Regions from separate parts of the Marinomonas sp. NPDC078689 genome, predicted to be linked through region 3. Evidence: predicted binding sites of a transcription regulator. Region 3 holds the regulator's gene; each other region holds the start of a gene.
What was found. The regulator sigma-54, encoded in region 3, starts transcription at its own class of promoters, with help from an activator protein. The targets are predictions, from matches to a motif close to TGGCACNNNNNTTGCTNT.
Positions count from the first base shown of each region.

Region 1: a site for sigma-54 is predicted at 1,561-1,578, ahead of ACIGBN_RS05290 (putative urea ABC transporter substrate-binding protein). Genes of this name have one in related genera too.
Region 2: a site for sigma-54 is predicted at 1,179-1,196, ahead of glnA (glutamate--ammonia ligase). Genes of this name have one in related genera too.

Region 1 covers NZ_JBITUJ010000002.1:470,148-472,421, forward strand. The annotation lists gene ACIGBN_RS05285 (ABC transporter permease) at 1-199, opposite strand, end outside; gene ACIGBN_RS05290 (putative urea ABC transporter substrate-binding protein) at 289-1,341, opposite strand; guanidine-I (ykkC/yxkD leader) riboswitch at 1,404-1,511, opposite strand; gene serC (3-phosphoserine/phosphohydroxythreonine transaminase) at 1,896-2,274, opposite strand, start outside.
Region 2 covers NZ_JBITUJ010000007.1:54,406-56,679, forward strand. The annotation lists gene thiI (tRNA uracil 4-sulfurtransferase ThiI) at 1-946, opposite strand, end outside; gene glnA (glutamate--ammonia ligase) at 1,283-2,274, shown strand, end outside.
Region 3 covers NZ_JBITUJ010000002.1:81,555-83,828, forward strand. The annotation lists gene lptB (LPS export ABC transporter ATP-binding protein) at 1-161, shown strand, start outside; gene ACIGBN_RS03540 (RNA polymerase factor sigma-54) at 237-1,715, shown strand; gene ACIGBN_RS03545 (PTS sugar transporter subunit IIA) at 1,734-2,183, shown strand; gene ACIGBN_RS03550 (HPr family phosphocarrier protein) at 2,194-2,274, shown strand, end outside.

The sequences.
Region 1 (2,274 bases), 390 kb from region 3:
TGCGACGACTTGGGGTAAATGCCATGCGATACATGGCCTCCCCCATGCTACTAAAAGAGGGCAATATCTTATCGCTTGGGTTAATTGCCAAGCGCGCATCAGAGCTGATCATGTAAAGCACGATCAGCAAAGCAAAAGGCAGTAAACCTAATAAGATTGCGTTGCTTCGGCTTGGGGTATAGTTGATAAGTTTCTTCATAATTTGATCCCAGGACGACGTTTCACCGCTGTGGGCTTACTTCCTTGTAAGCCCATTAACCGCATATATGTCGTTGGTTTTTAGATGCGTTACAGAGTGCCGTCTGCCGCCATTTGCATATAGGTAGGATCAAAACGAAGTTTGATATTGTTCTCGTCTCCGTAAACACCCGATGGCATTTGAATACCCACAACCCCTGCATCTGGGGCGCCATCGCCAAGTAGACCGTGTTCAAATGAGAACTCGGCCACATGCTTCATAGTGGCAAACAATTCTTTACTATTGGTTAACTCGAGGGCACTTTGAGGGGTATAAAACATGTGCGTTTTGGCTAATTGAGCATCGTAGCCGGCAAGATCGGTTTCGGCCGCATTCGCCATATCAGTACGAATGCTTTTGGCGTTCGCGCTGTCACCTTGCATTAATCCCATAATCTCATACCAAGCACCCACTAGGGCTTTACCAAAATCAGGGTTCTCTTTTAAGGTCTCGGTATTGACTATCATGGTGTCTAAAATCTCACCTGGGATTTTAGAAGAATCAAAGACGTTGTGAGTATTAGGCATGTTCAGTATTTCACTGACAATCGGATTCCAAGTCACCACAGAGGTCACATCTTTGGTGCTGGCAATAGAGGCCATATCGGCATCTGAGGTATTGATCACGCTGACGTCTTTTTCACTCATATCAACCGAGTCTAAAGCCCGTGCTAACAAGTAATGAGACACACTAAATTGCACTAGGTTAACATTCTGTCCCTTGATGTCTTTTAGGTCCGTTTTGTTCTTTAGGATAACGGCGTCGTTGCCATCTGAATAATCGCCGACGATCAAGACCGTGCTGTCAACACCACTAGCGGCAGGAATGGTAAGCGCATCCATTTGCGCCATGGTACAGCCATCAAATTGACCTGCTGTGTATTGGTTCATAGATTCGACATAGTCATTCATTTGCACAACGTCGATATCAATACCGTATTTATCACCCCATTTTTTGATGATGTCAGATTGTTGAGCGTACGCCCAAGGCATCCAACCAGCATAAATAGACCAACACACCTTAAAGTGATCTTGTGCTAATGCATTAGCGGATAATAGGAGGGAGCAAAGCAGAATGGTTACTTTTTTCGCAGAGTGTTTCATTGAATTCACCTTTTCAGTTTGTTTAGTTACACATGGAGTACCCTTGGCAATATCGCCATGTGGTCTCCCGGGCTTTTATCCCTCCGTGTAACCTTGAAACATTCAAGGTCGAAAGCTCTCGGACCAGTCATTTCGATAAAACCGAAACCGGAACCCTAGCTCTCTATTTAATCAAATTGTGATGCTCGACTTTCCAAGGGTACGAACATAACCAATGTAAAAGCACACACTGTGCCAAAAAATTTAATGTAATGTTTTAAATGGTTTTTTTATCAAAATTCAGGCGAAAACCTTACTAAACAGAAAGCAGCAGATGATCATTCGCACCAAATAAAACCACCCAGTGCATTGCATGGCATAGAAACGGTGCGTAAAAAAAGGAAGTCTAATACAGGCTGACACACTCGATTGTATCGGCTGCTATTCAACGCTTCCCCCGAAGGCATAAAGCATCAAGGCGCCTCTTCCCCCACTTCTTTCTATTGGTATAGAAAGCAAGAGTGAAGAAAGAAGCGCCTCCATCAGACGATTAACCTGAAAAACATACTTTGTACTTAACCGTAATTACGAGCAAATTTACGCATAAAGTCAGCCAGTTTTTGGGCCTCTTCAACGGTCACGCCGTTGTATAAGCTGGCTCTTAGGTAGTCGCCCACCCCAAACGGCGTTAAGGTGCGTAATCCAACCATGCCCTTTTCCCAACTGGCGATCAGAAAAGCATTGGTTGCCTCTTCATCACCGCCTTTAATATTAAAAGGCACATTCATTCGACTGCGTAACGCTTTGTTTTCTATCGGTGTGCCATAGAAGCCGTTTGAACTGTCAATCACATCATAAATCGCTGCCGCTTTGGCGATAGAGCGTAATTCTATTTCATACACACCACCTTGGGCTTCGATCCAATCCATAACAAAGCCGACCACTTCAATGTTA
Region 2 (2,274 bases), on a different contig from region 3:
GGCGCAACACCAATTCGTCGGTGACTTGATCAATCACTTTTAAGTTAATCAAGGTTTGGCTGGAAACCTGCGCAACACTTTCCCCTGTTACCAAGGCTTTGGCGTTTACGCCTTCCATGACTTGTGTTGCGGCACGCAGCATCATACGTTTGAGGATAACGCCCATTTCAGCGTTATCGACCTTAGTGAGGATTTCACCCACTACCTCTTCAAACGGTACAGTGACAAATTTTACGTTCAAGCCAGAGCCGTATTTTTCCCAAAGGAAACTCGACACCTGCTTAACGCCAATTTCGTGGGCATCGCCCCCTAGATTGAAGAAACAAAAATGCGTTTTTAAGCCGCGACTCATGGTCAGATAAGAACTGACCGTGGAATCGTAACCGCCAGACATTAATGACAGCACAGAATCTTGAGAGCCAATCGGGTAACCGCCCAAGCCTTCTACGCGTTTCTCAATCATCCATACACGGTTGTCACGAATATCGATGGGCACTAATACATCAGGGTCTTTTAGACGCACGCTGTGAGCACCGGATTTTGCTTTTAGGCAACCACCAATATAACGCTCTGCTTCAACAGAACTAAAATCATGCTGCTTACCAACACGTTTAACGCGCACCGCAAACACCGCATCCTTTAGAACATCGCCATAGGAGACCAAGGCTTCATCGATAATACCGTCAAGATCCACCAGAGGAAATTCACGCACAAACTGAAAATGCGCAATACCGGCTATATTAGAGAGCGCGTCAATAAAGTCGTCACGAAGATCATCACGCTCAGACAACACCTCGATGAAATCCCAATTGCCTGCAACCACCACATCAGCATCGTGCTTTTTTAGCACTAGCTTTATGTTCTGACGAAGTTGTTTGATGAATGACTTTCGTACAGGACGACTTTTGATGGTGATTTCAGCGAAAAACTTAACAATAAATTTCATAGAGAATGCGTTGCATGCCAGGTAATTAAAAACGGGGCACATTATAAAGAAAAGCCAAAGCGGACGAAAACAATATATTCGCACCAATATGACGCAAAAAAGATTAAATCGCACCAAATAGGCACAAAACTTTTTATATTGACCTCTATTGGGGCTATGTAGGTGCGCGCTCATAGGGCGATATTTTTCTATCTTGCTGTTATATAAGGATTTAATTGAACGCCCAAACTTCTGGCACAGCTTGTGCTTAGTAATCTAGCAATAGCGCTTCACCTTGAAGCAATTTTAAATACTATGTCGGAAGAAATTTCGTTTTAATTATTTGGAGAACCAACTATGTCAAACAAGACCCTTGCTTTGATTGCAGAGCACGACGCGAAGTGGGTTGACCTTCGTTTTACCGATTTCAAAGGTAAAGAGCAGCATGTGTCTATTCCAGCTTCAACTGTAGACGAAGAGTTTTTTGAAAATGGTCAAATGTTTGACGGTTCTTCCATTGCTGGCTGGAAAGGCATCAATGAATCCGACATGATCATGATGCCTCAAGATGACACAGTAATTGTTGACCCTTTCACTGAAGAGCCTACTTTGATTGTTCGTTGTAACATCATCGAGCCTTCTACTATGCAAGGTTACGATCGCGACCCTCGCTCTGTTGCACTTCGCGCTGAAGAGTTCCTAAAAGCAACAGGCCTTGGCGACACAGCATTCTTCGGTCCTGAGCCTGAATTCTTCATCTTTGATGATGTTCGCTGGAAAACAGACATGTCTGGTTCAACAGTAGAAATCAACTCTGAAGAAGCAGCTTGGTCTTCTAACAAGAAGATTGAAGGCGGCAACATGGGTCACCGTCCTTTCGTAAAAGGCGGCTACTTCCCAGTACCACCAGTTGACTCTCACCATGACCTACGTGGCGCAATGTGTGGCGCAATGGAATCCATGGGACTAGAAATCGAAGTTCATCACCACGAAGTAGCGACGGCTGGTCAAAACGAAATCGGTGTGAAATTCAACACTCTCGTTAAGAAAGCCGATGAAGTTCAAATCCTTAAGTACTGTGTCCATAACGTGGCACACGCTTACGGCAAAACAGCGACTTTCATGCCGAAACCAATCGTTGGTGACAACGGTTCTGGTATGCATGTTCACCAATCTTTCTGGAAAGACGGCGAAAACCAATTCGCTGGTGATCAGTACGCTGGTCTATCTGATATGGCGCTTTACTACATTGGCGGTATCATCAAGCACGCTAAAGCATTGAATGCGTTCACTAACGCTTCAACTAACTCTTACAAGCGTCTTGTTCCAGGCTTCGAAGCACCAGTTAT
Region 3 (2,274 bases):
GTGTTTTGATTACCGATCACAACGTACGCGAAACATTAGACATTTGCGACAAAGCCTATATCGTAGGCAATGGGAAAATAATCGCCTCAGGTGATGCTGATACCGTGATCAACAATGAGCAAGTAAAAAAGGTTTATTTAGGGGACGACTTCCGTCTATAGCCTCTTATCTTTGCAGCCGAAAGGGAGTAGTATGCATAACTCGTTCCAATTTCCTCTTATTAGAAGTGTTTCTTTATGAAGCAGTCTCTGCAATTAAAAATCGGTCAACAACTGACCATGACTCCCCAGCTGCAACAAGCCATTCGGTTGCTGCAGCTTTCTACGTTAGACCTGAAACAGGAAATCCATGAGTTTCTAGAATCCAATCCGCTTTTAGAAATTGATGATGAAGATTTTTCCCATTCAGAAGCGCCAACGAGAGAACAGGAAGAGGCAGCCAGTAAAAAAACCGAGGCGAACGCCAGTGAAGAAGCCCGCGTTGAGTCCGAGTGGACCGACAGTATTCCAGCAGAGCTCTCCATTGACAGCAATTGGGACGATACTTACCAAAATTCTGCCGCAGCAAGCGTCGGCTCCAGCAATAATTATGAAGGCGACAGTGACTACGAAAGTCGCAACGCCCCTGCTGAAAGCATTCAAGATCACTTGATCTGGCAACTTAACCTAACGCACATGTCAGATCGCGACATTGAAATCGCTTACGCCATCATTGAATGCGTGCAATCAGACGGCTATCTCAGTATTACGCCTGAAGATATTTGGGAATCGCTAACCAGCGAACTTGAAGATCTTGAGCTCGACGAAGTCATGGCAGTGCAACACAGACTACAACGCTTTGATCCTGCTGGCGCCTGTTCAACCGACTTACGCGATTGCCTATTAGTGCAATTAGAAGCCTTTCGCGACCACCCTCTTTATAAGAGTACCTACAACCTAGTCGATAACCATCTGGCTTTACTAGGCAACCGTGATTTTGCTCAATTAAGTCGCAAAACAAAGCTCAAAGAAGAGTCATTGAAGGAAGTGGTCGATCTGATTCAACAACTCAACCCACGACCAGGCTCTATTATTGATGCCGATGATACGGATTATGTTATTCCAGATGTCTCTGTCAAAAAGTGCAATGGGGTTTGGCAAGTTGAGCTAAATAACGACGCGTTACCGCCCGTCAAGATCAACGAAACTTATTCTGCGATGGCCGCAACAGCCTCCACCTCAGAAGACGTCACCTACATCAAAAACTCCTTGCAAGAAGCCAAGTGGTTTATGAAAAGCCTACAAAGCCGCAACGAGACCCTACTCAAAGTGGCCAGCTGTATCGTAAATCGCCAAATCGACTTCTTTGAACTTGGTGAAGAAGCCATGAAACCCATGGTACTTCACGATGTCGCGGAAGAAGTCGGCATGCACGAGTCCACCATTTCGCGTGTGACGACACAAAAGTACATGCACACACCAAAAGGTATTTTCGAGCTGAAGTACTTCTTCTCAAGCCACGTTAATACCGCTTCTGGTGGCGAATGCTCTTCGACAGCAATCAGAGCCATGATCAAAAAATTGGTGGTAGAAGAACCCGCCAAAAAGCCCTTGAGTGACAACAAGCTAGCCACTATTTTAGCGGACCAAGGCATACAAGTAGCACGACGAACTGTTGCAAAGTACCGTGAGGCAATGAACATTCCTCCTTCTAATGAACGAAAACGATTGATTTAATACGGACAACTACTTCTTATGCCATTAAAATCATTAATAAAAGCAGACCTTGTCTTTGCAAAACAAGACGTTGTGAGCAAAAAACGCATTCTTGAAAGCGTTGCCGATGTGGCTGCAAATCGTCTCCATTGTGACAAAGAAGCAATCTACGAAGCTTTACTTGGACGCGAAAAGCTAGGCAGCACCGGCATTGGTAATGGCATTGCCATTCCTCATTGTCGCCTAGAAAGCGCCAATCACACCGCTGTCGTTATTTTGTCGCTGCAATCTGCCATTGACTTTGATGCGGTCGACAGAAAACCAATCGATTTAGTTTTTGCGTTAATTGTGCCACCACAAGAATGTGACGCACACTTATCCACGCTGGCGGAAATTGCTGAACTGGCACAATCAGAAAAAGTGTTAAACACATTAAGAGAGGCCGAAACAAATGACGCCCTCTTTATTGCACTAGATTCATTACTATAAAGGAAAGAGTATGTTGGAAGAGTCTATCACCATCATTAACAAACTTGGCCTTCATGCGCGCGCAGCTGGCAAACTGGTAGAAACAACGTCT